DNA from 3 places in the Macrococcus sp. GL_134 genome. Region 1 is predicted to be linked to each of the others. Evidence: riboswitches for the same ligand, from Rfam matches in the RefSeq annotation. Region 1 holds a riboswitch; each other region holds the start of a gene.
What was found. A riboswitch is a leader RNA that binds a small molecule or an ion and turns the genes downstream of it on or off. The one in region 1 is predicted to bind S-adenosylmethionine.

Region 1 (5,203 bases):
AACAGGGATTTTCACAGCGATTATTATGGCATTTGTCGCAGTGCAGCTCTATCGTCTATGTGTTAAGAAAAACTGGGTCATCAAAATGCCTGAAGCAGTGCCGGAAGGAGTATCGCGTTCATTCACAGCGTTGATTCCTGCATTCTTAGTCGCATTTGCTGTCATCATTATTAATGGTGTTTTAGTAGCACTAGGCACAGATATTTTCAAATTAGTCGCTGTTCCGTTCGGTTTTGTTGTTAACTTAACGAACAGCTGGCTTGGTTTAATGGTCATCTACTTCTTAATTCATGCGTTATGGATTGTAGGTATTCATGGAGCAAACATCATTTCTGCATTCCTGACACCTATTGTCCTCGGCAACATGCAGTCAAACTTAGACGGTGCACATATTCCGTTTGCCGGGGAATTCCAGAATTCATTTGTTATTATGGGCGGTTCAGGTGCAACACTTGGACTCTGTATTTTCATCGCGTTCCTTGCAAAATCAGAACAACTTAAAATTCTTGGCAAAGCATCACTTGCACCAGGGATATTCAATATCAACGAACCATTGATCTTCGGTCTTCCGATTGTCTATAACCCATTCCTTGCGATTCCGTTCTTCTTGGCACCAATGGTTTCCGCAACAATCGGTTACTTCGCGATTAAATTTGAATTCATCAGACCTATCATTGCACAAGTACCATGGCCATCACCTATCGGTTTAGGTGCGTTCATCGGAACTGCAGGTGATTACTTTGCAGTACTAGTAGCACTGATTTGTGGTGTCGCATCATTCTTAGTATGGCTGCCGTTCATCAGAATGTACGATAAGAAATTGGTCGTACAAGAACAAGGCGGAGAATCAATCATCTAGTAACATAGAAGAACATATCTAATGATAGATATGTTCTTTTTTATCAAATGACTTAAGGAGGAACAAAGATTGGCTATATTATCAGAGAATTTCTTATGGGGTGGTGCAACAGCCGCCAATCAATGTGAAGGTGCGTATCAAGAAGGTGGCAAAGGCCTGTCCATCGTCGACAAGCTGCCTGCTGCAGAGGAACGTGTCAAACCATTGTTTGACCCGGCGCATCATATCAATGACACGTTCGACTATTATCCGAGTCACACATCAATCGATATGTATCACTCTTACAAAGAAGATATCGCATTGTTTGCAGAGATGGGATTTAAGACATATCGGTTCTCAATCTCATGGCCGAGAATCTTCCCGAAAGGAATAGAAGAAACACCGAACGAAGAAGGGCTGAAGTTCTATGATCGGTTGTTCGATGAACTGGAACGATACAACATCGAGCCCGTCGTCACACTTAACCACTTCGATACGCCGTATCATCTCGTAGAAACTATCGGTGGGTGGCGCGACCGGGCAACGGTTGACCATTACGTCAAATACTGCACCGTGTTATTTGAACGCTATCAGTCACGCGTTAAATACTGGCTGACACATAACGAAATCAATATGGTGCTGCATATTCCACTCATTGGCGGCGGATTGATCTTCGAAGAGGGGGAGAACAGAAATCAAGTGATGTATCAGGCAGCACATCATCTGCTTGTAGCAAGCAGTCTGGCAACAAAAGCGGCAAAAGCCATCAACCCGGACTTTCAGATCGGCTGCATGCTTGCATCAGGAGAAGTGTATGCCAACACTTGCCATCCCCATGACGCCATGGCAGCTATTAATAAGAATCGGGAACAGTACTTTTTCACAGACGTCCAGTCACGCGGGTATTATCCGACATATACGAAGAAACTCTTCCGCAAGCTGGGTGTGGAGATACAATTTGAAGCGGAAGACCAAGAAATATTGAAGGCATATACCGTCGACTTCATTTCTTTCTCGTATTACGCCAGCAGATTGGTCAGTGCTGATCCTGAAGTCAACCAGGCAGCGCAGGACGGCAATGCCTTCTCATCACTTGAGAACCCATATCTTGAAAAGACAGAATGGGGATGGCAGATCGACCCGGTCGGACTACGCGTGACGATGAATCAAATCTATGACCGCTACCAGAAACCATTGTTCATTGTAGAAAATGGACTCGGTGCTATAGATACAATGAATGAAGATGGAACTATTGATGACGATTACAGAATTGCGTATATGGAAGAACACTTGAAAGAAATGATTAAAGCAGTAGATGACGGTGTTGAACTGTTGGGTTACACATCATGGGGCTGCATTGATCTTGTATCAAACAGCACAGGACAAATGTCCAAACGTTACGGCTTAATATACGTCGATTTAGACGATCAAGGAAACGGCACACGAAAACGACTGAAAAAGAAATCATTCGATTGGTATAGGAAAGTGATAGAAAGTAACGGCGAGATATTGGAGTAACAAAAACATATAAGGCAATCAGCTTCTTAGTAAAATAACTCTTAAGCCAGAAAATTTATATTAAAATTTTCTGGTTTATCATTAGAGATAAAAACAAAGAATCAATGATTGAATTGATGTCTAGTTTTAGTCGCTAGCTTGTGTAAAAAAAGTGTAAAGATATAAAAAAAAGAGATGTAAATTATTTCAAAATGTTATAAACTAAAGATGTCATACAATAAATAGGAGGATTAACATGCCGACACCAGTACTTGTCCTATTATTACTGCTGCTCATTCCGCTTGCAATCATGTTCCTGATGGGGAAAGGTGCATCACTGATCGCCGGATATAATACGATGAGTCAAGATAAGCAGCAACAATATGATAAGAAAAAATTGTGTCAAGGTATGGGGATGTTTCTATTAGTTTTAAGCGGCTTGTTAATAGCGTTCTATCGGTCGGGCTCTGACTGGGGACTATATATGCTACTAGTATTGGTGTTTATCGGGAGTATTGGATTCAATAGTTATATGTTTAGAAGTAAGACGTTCAAACGAAACTACACAAACAAAAGGAGATAGTCAAATGAAAAAAGTCATGGCAGTACTACTCGCGTTATTGATGTTAGTCGCATGGTCAAGTCCAGCAGACGCAGCACAGCTCGGTCAAATTAATCTGAAGAACAAAACCACCATCAAAGCGATGAAGAATGGAACGATGACGTTCAAAGGCGTTAAGCTTGGGAATACCATCAAAACTGCTAAGAAGAAGTGGGGCACTGATTATTCAGGTGTTAGAAGTCAGTATCAATACTACGATTATTCGTTGAACTTTGACATGGAAACAGACGATGACTATGACACGGTTGAAGCGTATTTCACAGGACAGCGCGGCAATAAAACGGCAGACTACAAGCTGAAATATATTGATTATTACGGGACGTCTACTATGCTGAAGTATAAAGATATGACGAAATACTGGGGTAAACCGGATTTCAAATATGTATCGGCCAGCGAGGAAGTGTATTTCTTCGGACAGACAGGATTAGTATATGATAACGATAACGGATCGTTCGTGGGTTATAAATACGTCGACAAAGCAACAGTGAAAGCAATTAAGAAAGCATTTTCGAAATAGAGCAAGTGCACTGAGTCAGCTAACTGAAGTTTGCTCAGAGTGAAGAAACAGTGATCAGAAATTGACAACATAGCCATTGACCACTTTTCCTATAGATGATATGCTGTATAACAATTAAATAACTTATAAAGAGCAGACGGAGGGAATTGGCCCTGTGAAGTCTCAGCAACCAGCTTATGCACGGTGCTAAATCCAACAGGTTCGCCTGAAATATGAGTGTATACTTTGATACCCCTCTTTTTCAGAGGGGTATTTTTTATGGGAGGAATTAAGATGTCAAATGAATTCAGAAGAGGATTGGAGCAGCGTCATGTGATGATGCTGAGTTTTGGAGGAGTGATCGGTACGGGGCTGTTCCTCAGTACAGGTTATACACTGCAGCAGGCAGGACCGGTCGGCACAGTAGTCAGTTATCTCGTCGGTGCACTGCTCGTCTATATGGTCATGAAATGTCTCGGTGCACTGGCTGTCAAGCATCCGGATGTCGGCGGCTTTCATACATATGCCAATATCTATATCAGTCCGTCCGTCGGTCATGTCGTTGCCTGGAGCTACTGGCTCTGCTGGACGATCGCAATCGGCTCGGAGATCACAGCAGGCGGGATATTGTTTCAGAAATGGTTTCCGGATTTCCCGGTCTGGCTCTTCAGCCTGATTTTCATCGCTGTTATCATCGCCATCAATCTGACGTCAAGCCGCATTTACGGTGAAGCGGAGTTCTGGCTGTCACTCGTTAAAGTCCTGGCTATTGTAGCGTTCATTCTGATCGGCTTACTGATTCTGTTCAAGGTGCTGCCATCCTCGCTTGAACCTGTCACTGCAGGAGAGCAGTTATTCGATGTGCCGAACGGTCTTTTCGGTATCTTCATCACGATGCTGGCGGTCAACTATGCCTTCAGCGGCACTGAACTGATTGCAATCGCAGCCGGTGAGACCAAGAATCCTGAGAAAGTGATTCCGAAGACGATTCGCGCGACTGTCTGGCGTTTAGCACTGTTATTCATCGGGACGATTGTCATCATGGTGCTGCTACTGCCGACGGACAAGGCAAGTCTCCTGGAAAGTCCGTTCGTCTCTATTCTGGATAGTGTCGGTGTACCGTATGCAGGCGATATCATGAACTTCATTATTCTGACGGCCCTGTTATCCGCCGCGAACTCAGGCCTTTATGCTGCGAGCCGGATGCTGTGGAGCCTGTCAGAACAGGACCATATCCTGCCGGTCGCGAAGAAACTGAGCAGTAAAGGGATGCCTGTCAATGCCACACTCATCAGCTTGGCAGGTGCGCTGTTAAGTCTGTTATCCAGCGTCATCGCGCCGACGACGGTCTACCTCGTCCTCGTTTCAGTCGCAGGCTTCGCAGTGGTCGTTGTCTGGATGAGCATCTGTCTGTCACGTATCAACCAGCTGAAAGCAGAAGGCGTCACGCAGCGTTCAACCTACATTCTGCCGGTCACAGCCTTCACCTTGTGCCTCGTCTCATGTATCGGTGTCCTCTTTGACCCGAACCAGCGACTCGCGACACTGATCGGCCTGCCGTTCTGCCTCATTGTCTGGCTGATTCACTACACCTTCACACAGAAGAAAGGAGACGGAATCCATGAAACTGCAAGATAAACTGAAAGAGACGATGACTATCCTGGACGGCGGATTCGGCACGACAGTCGAGCAGTTCGGCTACGACGTCAAGCATCCGCTCTGGTCATCGAACTTGATCAAGCATCAGCCG
Region 2 (5,203 bases), 110 kb from region 1:
ACCATTTCAGGTTGTCTTTAATCGTGAATGTATAGGTCTTGCCATCTTCAGAGACATCTGCTTTTTCAGCTAAGTCAAGCTGAGGCTCACCGTTTTTACCTTTACGATATAAACCGCTGTAAATGCTGTCGATGACCCACCAAGATGTTGTATCAGACGCGAAGGCCGGGTCCAGTGTATAAGGTTCTCCACCCAGGTTAAGTTTTAGCGTCTGTTCTACTTTTTTCTCGCTTGAGCCTGATTTTTTATCCGTTTTTGAATCTGCGTTGCCACAACCTGCTAATAAAATAGCTGCTGCCGCTAAACCAATACCTATTTTTTTCATTTGTTCATTCTCCTTTAATGTACAGCCACTAGATGGCTGTCTGATATTTGCTGATATGATTTGACCGCTCCGTAGTCCGGTCGGTCTTCTGACACTTCGCTTATACAGCGGTCTTTTGGATGCTGTACTGGACTTGAGTTCATCAATCGCTTCGTATAAGGATGACTAGGATTGCTGAAGAGCTCTTCACTTTCTGCGATTTCCAGAATCGAACCGTTATACATGACAATGATCCGGTCACTGATATAGCGGACTACATTGAGATCATGACCGATAAACAGATAAGTCAATTCTTTCTCTCGTTGTAATTTGCGAATCAAATTAAGGACCTGCGCCTGTACCGAAACATCGAGTGCGGAAATAGGTTCGTCTGCCACTAGAAACTCAGGCTCAACCGCCAGTGCTCTCGCTATTCCAACACGCTGCTTCTGGCCGCCTGACAGTTCAGAGGGATAGCGGTCCTTGAACTGACTGGATAATCCTACTTCATTCAGTCGTTCCCGGACAAAGGCATCCTTATCGCCCACTTGAATACCGAATCCTCTAACTCCTTCTAATATAATGTCATGTACTTTCATCCGAGGATTAAGAGATGAATCCGGATCCTGAAAAATTATCTGAACCTGACGCCTGAAGTTCTTCAGTTCTTTCTTGGACAGCGTATCAATTGACTGTCCTTTAAAATGAATACTGCCATGCTGATACGGCTCTATTTTAGTTAGAATTTTCCCTAGCGTCGATTTCCCGCTGCCACTCTCACCGACGACACCTAATACTTCGCCTTCATTAATAGTGAACGATATATTGTGCAGAATCTGAACGGGTGACCCTGTTTTTTGCGGATAAAACTTATCCACCTGTTCAATCGTCATCAGGCTCATTAAGTTCTCACCTCCTCAAGCCAGCAGTCTACTTGATGGTCCTGCTTATGTGTCGTTGCTGGATAATGTGAGACACAGATATTCATGGCATACGGACAACGATCGACAAACGGACAACCTTGCGGGATTTCGTCTGCCATAGAAGGTCTCCCTTTAATAGAGTATAAAGGCTGACTTCTATCTGTATCCTCTTTAATCAGTGAAGCCAGTAACCCTGCTGTATAAGGATGTTTCGGATGGTTAAAGATAGCTTCCACAGACCCTTGTTCAACAATTTTGCCGCTATACATGACAGCCACCCGGTCTGCTATTTCAGCGACAACGCCTAAGTCATGAGTAATCAGCAGAATGGCACTGCCTTTCTCTTCTTTCAACTTCTGCAAAAGCGATAAAATCTGCTTCTGTGTCGTGACGTCTAACGCTGTAGTCGGCTCATCGGCAATGACCAGGTCAGGTGATAAAGCCAGCGCCATGGCAATGACGATACGCTGGCGCATGCCGCCGGACAGCTCATGCGGATACTGTTTAAGTCTCGCTTCCGGCAAAGTGATTTCCACACTTTTCAGCAGACGGATAGCTTCATCCCTTGCGGCTTTCCTGGAATATTTCTTTTTGATGATAAATATCTCCATCAGCTGTTTACCTATCGTAAGTGTAGGATTGAGTGAGGTCATTGGGTCCTGGAAAATCATGCCGAGTTGATGTCCTCTGATATTCAGCCAGTCTTTATTCTTTATCTTCTGCAGGTCCTGGTTGTTGAACTGAATCTGCTCTGCATTCAGGTTAAGATTCCCTGCCTGCATCCCTGCGATTGACTGTGTTGTGATACTTTTACCGCTGCCACTCTCACCGACAATAGCGAATACTTCTCCATGTTCAACGTTGAAAGACACCCCTTTAACGATAGGAATTGCTCTTTTTTTCGTGATGACTTGAAGATTTTTTACTGTGAGTAATTCTGTCATATATTCCTCCTAGTCTACTTCAACTTGAAGTGTGTCCTGTAAACCGTCACCTATCGCATTGAAAGAAAACATGGTCAGTGCAATCAGTAGAGATGGAAATAATAAGCGCCACCATTCACCACTTAAGATCACACCGAGCGCGTCATTCGCCATCGTCCCCCAGCTGGCAGCAGGCGCCTGCACACCAAGTCCGAGGAAGCTGAGAAAAGATTCAGCGAAGATAGCAGATGGAATGGTGAAGGTCAGGTTGACAATAATGACCGCCATAATATTCGGAATGATGTGCTTCAGCAGTATACTTGCATGACTCGTACCGAGAAGTTCAGCTGCCGTGACGAACTGCTGCTGCTTAACCTGCAGCACCTGTCCTCTTACAATTCGTGCCATGCTGACCCAGCCTGTCAGACTCAGTGCAATAATCATAGTGACTAGCCCTGGTTTCATCAGGACAAGTAACAGAATCACCACAAGCAGATAAGGCACACCGTATAAAATCTCAACAACCCTCATCAGAAAACCATCGATTCTATCTCCCCATTTGCCACGACCTGCTGCATAACCTGAAATCGCTCCGACGACGATGCCGACAACGATATCAATCAGTGCTGCAATAATCCCGATGGATAAAGAGATACGGGCCCCCAGCCAAATACGCGTGAAGATATCTCGTCCTAAGTCATCTGTACCAAACCAGTATTTACTGTCAGGTGCGAGATTCGCTTCAATCAGAGACTGTTTGCTTCCTTCATAACCCGAGATCATCGGCCCTATAATAGCCATTACTAAAATACAAAATAGTACAAATATACCTAAAATAGCCATCTTGTGATTAAAAAAAGAAAGAAGCAGCTGTTTCCGGGTAGAAGCGCGCTTTAAAATAACGTCCTGTCCATCATCTCTTGGTGTTAGTTTCTCGAACGAAGTATCTGTGTAACTATTCAAATCTCTCACCACTCCTTAAAGAAATTCTTGGGTCAATCAGACGGTAACAGATATCAACGAGCAGCAACGTCAATAATAATATAAAACTGTAGAAAATCGTCGTTCCCATGATGACTGGATAGTCCCGGTTGAAAATACTCTCCACAAAATATTTGCCGATACCTGGAATGGAGAAGACCTTTTCGATGACAAACGTGCCGGTCACGACTGAAGCAAATAACGGACCGAGAAATGTAATAACAGGCAGTAATGTATTACGCAGTACATGCTGCGTGAGTATGTAAGTCATCGGTAAACCTTTTGCTTTCGCCGTGCGAATATAGTTGGAGTTCAGCACTTCAATCATATTACTCCGAACATAACGGGTGATAATCGCAAGCGGACCTACAGCAAGCGCGATACTCGGTAAGATTGAGTGCCACCATGTATCAAAGTTGGCAATAGGAAGAATCTGCCATTCTACGCCGAAATACTTAATCAGAAGTGGTGCGAGAATAAAACTTGGAACCGAGATACCAATAATCGCAATGAATAATGCCAGAAAATCCAGAAAGCGGTGCTTATAAATCGCTGCGATAGTCCCTAGAATGATGCCACCAATCAGTGCAATGACAATAGACTGAATACCGAGAAGCGCGGACGCGCCAATCCCTTCAATAATAATAGTATTAACATCCCTACTTTCCGACTGAATAGACGGCCCGAGATCAAACATGGAGATATTCTTGAGATAAATAAAATACTGATTCAGAACCGGCTGATCCAGATGAAACTTCGCTTTCATATGATTCAGCTGTTCTTCTGATAATGCTTTGGAATCATTTGAGAACGGATCGCCCGGAATGGAATGCATGATGATAAATGTTACTGTGATAATCAGCCACATTGTGATAATGATACTGGCGATCTTACGAACAATGACCAACAATAAACCCTCCTTCTGCATTTAACTCCACAAAAAAATCCCATGGACAAGAACAAGTCCACAGGAATATATACCGAGTCTTGTCTCATCTTTACAACTTTCGTTGCAGGAATTGGCACAGTGTTCAAAAAGAATCTGCTGCCGAGGTTTCGTAGGGCCTATCCCTCCACCTCTCTGGATAAGAGTTAAATTATTTATTTAATTTTTATAACTTTATGTTACAACAAAAAAACATGAAGTCAACATCAATTTTTAAAGTTTTGAATAGACGAAATAATCAGAAAAATATGTTTGGTAAAAATCTAAATAAAATTTTCTATTTCCATTAAGCTATTTTACAGTGATGAATAGCACAGCTCGTTACTTATTTACTTAAAGATCCGGCTAAATAAAACCATATCAAAATAAATATATTTTCTTTACATAAAATTCAAATAATAAGACATCATTTATATTATAATGGAGGTATCTTACAATAAAGGGAAAAATATAATGAGACTAAATAAACTTCTTATCGCATCTTTAGCTATAGGAACTTTGCAACTTCCGACTATTACTACGACTGCTTTTGCAGATGAAGGGGCTAAAACTGTGACGGGTGAGATTTTACCTGCTTCTGCCGATACGGATGGCGATGGCTGGGCGAATGTCGACTTTGATCCATCTGGACTTCCGGCTGCAGACCTAGAGAAGGTGAACCAGCTGACCATTCAAAAAGACTCAGGTCAATTATCTCAAGTAGAATATAACGAGCAAGTGGCTGCTATCTTTAAGCAGGCAGCTGAAAATCAGCAAAGTGCTCAGACGACCGTCACCCAGCTGCCTGATACCGGTGAAGCGAATCATTCAACTAGTATCGTTGTTACAGGCATCCTTTTACTGGCATTTGGCCTTAAACTGATAACAAGACGTGCATAATATTGAAGACCTTCTCAGCTCAAAGCCTGAGAAGGTCTTTGTTTAAGCGGCTGACAAATCTGTCATGAATCCTGTTACAGTGCAGCCAGCTGGCTCAGCCGGTAATCTAACATCTTAAAATCAATGATTCGGGCCTGCCGGTGGGATTCCCGGCCATCAGCAAATAAAATAACAACCGGCACCATAAATAAAGACAACTGCCCCGCCGCTTCCGGCATGTCGACGAGTGCGATGATATTGCAGCTCA
Region 3 (5,203 bases), 260 kb from region 1:
TATCAATCATTGACAACTGTCCTCATTATTTCACTCATAGCATTTGCAGTGACCGCGCTCATCATCGTGGTTAAACAGTTAAAACAACGTACTTAAACGATGCTGAATCGATTATAATTAATGGATAACTGGGAGGAGAGATGATAATTAACGATGTTGATGAATTTGTTCAAACGATTGAAGACAGTAATCATCGTGAGAGAGTTATTGAGTTATTAAGCTGGGTACAGACGAACTATCCGGAACTGCAGCAGGAAGTGGAATGGAATCAGCCGATGTTTACACATCATGGGACCTTTATTATCGGTTTTAGTGTAGCGAATCAGCATATTTCCATTGCTCCTGAACATAAGGGAATAGCGCAATTTGAAGAGGCTATTCAGCAAGCAGGATATAGCCGGACAAAAGGATTATTTCGTATCAAATTCTCACAGTCGGTGGATAACGAGCTGCTGAAGAAGATCATTGACTTTAATATCGAAGATAAGAAAGACTGCGATACATTCTGGAGACAACAAAACGGAAATCCATCAAGGATTTCCGTTTTGTTGTGACGCGATTAAAACTATGAATCTATTCATTGATGACCAAACTGCTGCTCTGTGAATGTACGATACATCGCGTGTGTTGATATTAGGTCCTGATGAGTACCGCTTCCTGTCAAGTGACCATTGTCGATAAAATAAATTTTGTCTGAATTAATGATAGTAGACAAGCGATGCGCGATGACGAGCACTGTTCTGCCCTGCATTAATTCACTTAAAGCATCCTGTACGTATTTTTCGCTCCGAGCGTCGAGACTTGCTGTTGCTTCATCGAGCATTAATAGTTTAGGATTTCGTAGGAACGCTCTTGCGATGCTGATCCGCTGCTTCTGGCCGCCGGACAATTTAATGCCTCGCTCACCGACCTCTGTCTCCAGTCCGTCTTCTAGTTCATCGATAAATTCTTTGGCGTAGGATTGTTCAATAGCTTGAGTAATATCCGCTTCGTTGTATTCGCCAGGACGTGAGCCATATAAAATATTGTCGCGAATCGTACCGGATATAATGGCACTTTCCTGGGCGACATAGCCGATATTATCACGCAGCACGTGCATAGGAATATCTTTAATATTCACGCCGTCAATTTCAATCGCGCCGCTGTTTACTTCGTAATAGCGTTCGATTAAAGAGAATAGCGTGGATTTACCGCTGCCGCTCGGACCGACAAAAGCAATGGTCTGGTTACGGTCGGCATCGAGTGTAATATCAGTAAGCACAGGTGTACCATCGTTATAGCTGAAATACACATGTTCAAAATGCAGAGCACTGAATTCAAGCGGCTCGTGATAAGTGCCGGTATTCGGTTCTTCTTCATACTTTAAAATATCGGCAATACGTTCTGTTGCACCTAGTGCTTTGTTGTATTCATTGAAGAATAGACCGAATGTTGTCATCGGCATAATAATCTGAAACAAATAAAGCAGAAAAGCTACAAGCTTACCAATTGTCAATGTCCCGTCTGCGACACGTACACCGCCATAACCAATGATGAGCAGGATCATCAGCATCATGACAGTGGACATGAGAGGAGATAAATAAGCATTGATTTTAGCTTCCTGCATACCAAAACGGTAGAGATTTTGAATTCCTTGACGAGCTTTCGAGCGCTCGTAATCTTCACCGTTGAACGATTTCATCAGTCGCACTTCACTTAATGTCTCCTGTAAGTTGCCGGAGAAACTTGCAGTTTCGTTTTGCAGTGCCCGTGAGACTTTAGTCATTCGCCGGCCAAGCGGAATGATTACAGCGACTGCAAGAGGTACGGCAATGAACATTAGCAGAGACATCTTCCAGTCAAGGATGAACAATATGATAACCGAACCGACAATGGTCAGCATCCCACTAATGACAGATGGAAAGTGGCGAGTGATTAAATCTTTTAGAACAGAAGTATCATTAACGATACGACTGACAGACTCACCGCTTTTTGTAGTATCAAAATAGCTGACCGGCAACTTTAAGAACTTATCCCAAATAATTTCGCGTAATCCTCTGATAATACTTTGCCCCACATTAGCTAGTACATAGTTAGACACTCCATTGAATATGGCACTTAGTAAAAATACAAAGATAATTAATAGGATTAAACCTGTCGTAACAGAGTCTGTATCAAATCCGTCGATAAAACGCTGCGTCAACATGGGTACAATCAACGAACCAACTGTTCCTATCAAGGTCATTGCAATTCCTAATATAAATAGCTTCCGTTTAATTCCTGAACGTTTCAACAGCTGGTAGAAATCTGAGAATTTTGCTGTCGATTTTTCTTTTGCTGTGCTTCCACGAGCCATTGTCATTCCTCCGATTGTTGTTCATTGATGTACAGTGATACATTCGTATTTACTTTAATGATGATGTAAATTGATGTCAAATGATTGAAAACCATAAGAGTCTATCAAGTAATGTTTTACACTTTCGATTAAAATTAAGTTTAAAGGGTTTCAATCATTAGAAATATTAATATAATAATTATATCAAATATAATAAATATATAAAGGCGGCTAATATTATGACTCAAGTTTTATACATTACAGCACATCCAAACGATGCAGCGGCTTCATTCTCTATGGCAGCTGGTCAATCATTCATTGACAGCTACAAAGCAGCTAATCCAGATCATGACGTCGTTCACATCGACTTATACAATACATTCATCCCGTTAATCGACAGCGACGTTTTCTCCGGCTGGGGTAAATTACAGTCGGGTGAAGAGTTCGCAAAATTATCTGAGACAGAACAACAAAAAGTTAATCGTTTAAATGAATTAAGCGATCAGTTTGCTGCTGCTGACAAATATGTTTTTGTGACACCATTCTGGAACTTCTCTTTCCCGGCAGTAATGAAAGCATATATCGATGCAGTCGCAGTTGCAGGTAAAGCATTCAAATATACAGCTGAAGGCGCAGTCGGCTTATTAACTGACAAAAAAGCACTTCACATTCAAGCACGCGGTGGTTACTATTCAGAAGGACCAGCAGCTGAACTTGAACTTGGCAACCGTTACTTGAAACAAATCATGAACTTTACAGGTGTGCCGTCATATGAAGAACTGATTATTGAAGGCCATAATGCAAACCCTGAAAAAGCAGAAGAAATCAAAGCTGACGGTATTAAACGCGGTGAAGCATTAGGTAAAACATTCTAATACTACACAAATAGAAGGTAGTATGATATAATCACTTTACAAATTAATAGCTCGTATCTTATTCAGAGCAGGTGGAGGGACTTGGCCCTATGAAACCTCAGCAGCAGGCTTATGCACTGTGCTAATTCCAACAAGTATATCTTGAAAGATAAGAAGATTCTCTAATAGCTCTTCTTGATTTTAAGATGAGCTATTTTTTTGTGACTAAAATAACCGGGGGGCAAAAGATGAGAACAAGAGCAGATATTTTAGCAGATTTAGAACTAGTGGAAAACTATAAACCAGTCAATTATAGTAGTTCCATGATAAAGACAGCAGACAGAAACCGTCTCGAGCGAGAACTAGAAGAAGTCGAAAAGAGTGAGCGTAAGATGGACTTCTACCGCCTCAACCAGGTGGAGAGAGAACCACGTCAAAAAGCAGGAGAGGCTATTGCAGCACAGCATGTAAGTAACGATAAAGAACTGAAGCTGGAACTGGATGGTTATACAATAGCGATTAAAATCTATAAAACGAACAGCACGGCTGAATAGAAAAAGATTTAACGTGGAAATTAACGAGAAACGGCCTTCAAACCACATTTGAAGGCCGCTTTTTTAATGAGATAAGATGTTTCATTACAGTTCAGTTCGCAGCTGCCACAATTCAGGGAAGAAGTACTGGTCGAGCACTTTCTTCAAATAATTGACTCCTTGCGAACCACCAGTACCGACTTTAAATCCAATGATGCGTTCTACTGTTTTCATATGTCTGAACCGCCACTGCTGAAATAGATCTTCTATATCGACAAGTTCTTCGGCAAGTTCATACAACTGCCAGTATTTTTCGCTGTTTCTATAGACTTCTTTCCAAGCTTCTTTCACGCTGTCATTCGCTGTGTAAGTAATGCAAGGCTTTCTCTCAAGGACATCAGCATCAATATTAAGTCCAGCACGATGCAGGGCATGAATCGCCGCATCATAAAGGCTCGGTGTGCTGTAGGCTTCAAGCAGCTGCGCATGAATTTCCGGCTCATGTGAATAAATCTTCAGTATATAATCTGTCTTATAGCCGAGATAAAATTCAATCACCCGATTCTGATAGGACTGGAAGCCTGAAGAATGGCCCAGCTTATCGCGGAACTCTAAATATTCGCTTGGCGTCAATGTAGAGAGCACATCCCATACATTTTTGATCTGCTGCTGAATTTGTGACACACGCGCAAGTTTCTTGAATGCTTCGCCGAACTGATCGTGCTGAACGTTATGGACGGCAGCTTTCAGTTCATGAATCAGCTGCTTCATCCATATTTCGCTGACGTGATGGACAGTGATGAACAGCATTTCATCATGATGACCGCTGAGTGGATGATGACTGGCAAGCAATGTCTCGAGACCGAGATAACTGCTGTATGTCATGTCCTTCCTGAAATCTGTATGAATGTTCTGCTCATCTTCAAATGCTTGATGCTTAGTCATGACACCGCTCCTTTTGGTCGGATGACTGCACGAACAGGGCTGCCGTCAGCGTCTTTTAAAGCAAGAGGCAGGGCGATCAATTCATAGTTGCCGGGCATGACATTGTCCAGCATAACATTCTCAAGAATATATATATCATGTTCATAAAGCGCGTGATGACCTTCTAAAGCTTTACTTGAAATGTCATCGACTGAAGGTGTATCGACACCGATGAGTTTAACACCGAGCGAATTCAAATATTCAGCCCCGTCCTTAGTGACCCCAGGAACATTTTCCGGGAAATGTTCCGGATTGTTAGGAAGTGATGTTTTGATCAATACACGTTCAACTCGTTCAGTCAGCTGTGATTGAAGTGCTGCTGCTGAAATGGCATCATAGCCACTTAAATCAATTACGGTACAGTCGCCGATATAACGGTTGATGTCTAAGTCAAGAATTCGTCGGCCGGCTGTATCATAATGAAACGGTGCATCGACGTGTGTTCCGATATGAGTACTCGTTGTCATGCGGCCGATGTTCACAGAACCGGAATTTTCCTTTGTCACTGTTGTCTCATA

Region 2: linked by a shared signal. The riboswitch ahead of AC3IPL_RS01295 (ABC transporter permease) and the one ahead of AC3IPL_RS01945 (amino acid permease) in region 1 are both predicted to bind S-adenosylmethionine.
Region 3: linked by a shared signal. The riboswitch ahead of AC3IPL_RS00460 (hypothetical protein) and the one ahead of AC3IPL_RS01945 (amino acid permease) in region 1 are both predicted to bind S-adenosylmethionine.

What each region holds. Positions count from the first base shown of each region.
Region 1 is NZ_CM174409.1:340,893-346,095, forward strand. It holds gene celB (PTS cellobiose transporter subunit IIC) at 1-859, shown strand, start outside; gene AC3IPL_RS01930 (6-phospho-beta-glucosidase) at 929-2,356, shown strand; gene AC3IPL_RS01935 (DUF3784 domain-containing protein) at 2,592-2,918, shown strand; gene AC3IPL_RS01940 (hypothetical protein) at 2,923-3,474, shown strand; SAM riboswitch class I at 3,595-3,693, shown strand; gene AC3IPL_RS01945 (amino acid permease) at 3,748-5,091, shown strand; gene mmuM (homocysteine S-methyltransferase) at 5,075-5,203, shown strand, end outside.
Region 2 is NZ_CM174409.1:228,589-233,791, reverse strand. It holds gene AC3IPL_RS01315 (peptide ABC transporter substrate-binding protein) at 1-325, opposite strand, end outside; gene AC3IPL_RS01310 (ATP-binding cassette domain-containing protein) at 340-1,206, opposite strand; gene AC3IPL_RS01305 (ABC transporter ATP-binding protein) at 1,206-2,171, opposite strand; gene AC3IPL_RS01300 (ABC transporter permease) at 2,181-3,113, opposite strand; gene AC3IPL_RS01295 (ABC transporter permease) at 3,106-4,038, opposite strand; SAM riboswitch class I at 4,121-4,223, opposite strand; gene AC3IPL_RS01290 (LPXTG cell wall anchor domain-containing protein) at 4,531-4,956, shown strand; gene AC3IPL_RS01285 (YbbN family protein) at 5,031-5,203, opposite strand, start outside.
Region 3 is NZ_CM174409.1:82,505-87,707, forward strand. It holds gene AC3IPL_RS00440 (tryptophan-rich sensory protein) at 1-96, shown strand, start outside; gene AC3IPL_RS00445 (iron chaperone) at 141-554, shown strand; gene AC3IPL_RS00450 (ABC transporter ATP-binding protein) at 578-2,335, opposite strand; gene AC3IPL_RS00455 (FMN-dependent NADH-azoreductase) at 2,554-3,189, shown strand; SAM riboswitch class I at 3,245-3,344, shown strand; gene AC3IPL_RS00460 (hypothetical protein) at 3,417-3,722, shown strand; gene kynA (tryptophan 2,3-dioxygenase) at 3,807-4,646, opposite strand; gene kynB (arylformamidase) at 4,643-5,203, opposite strand, start outside.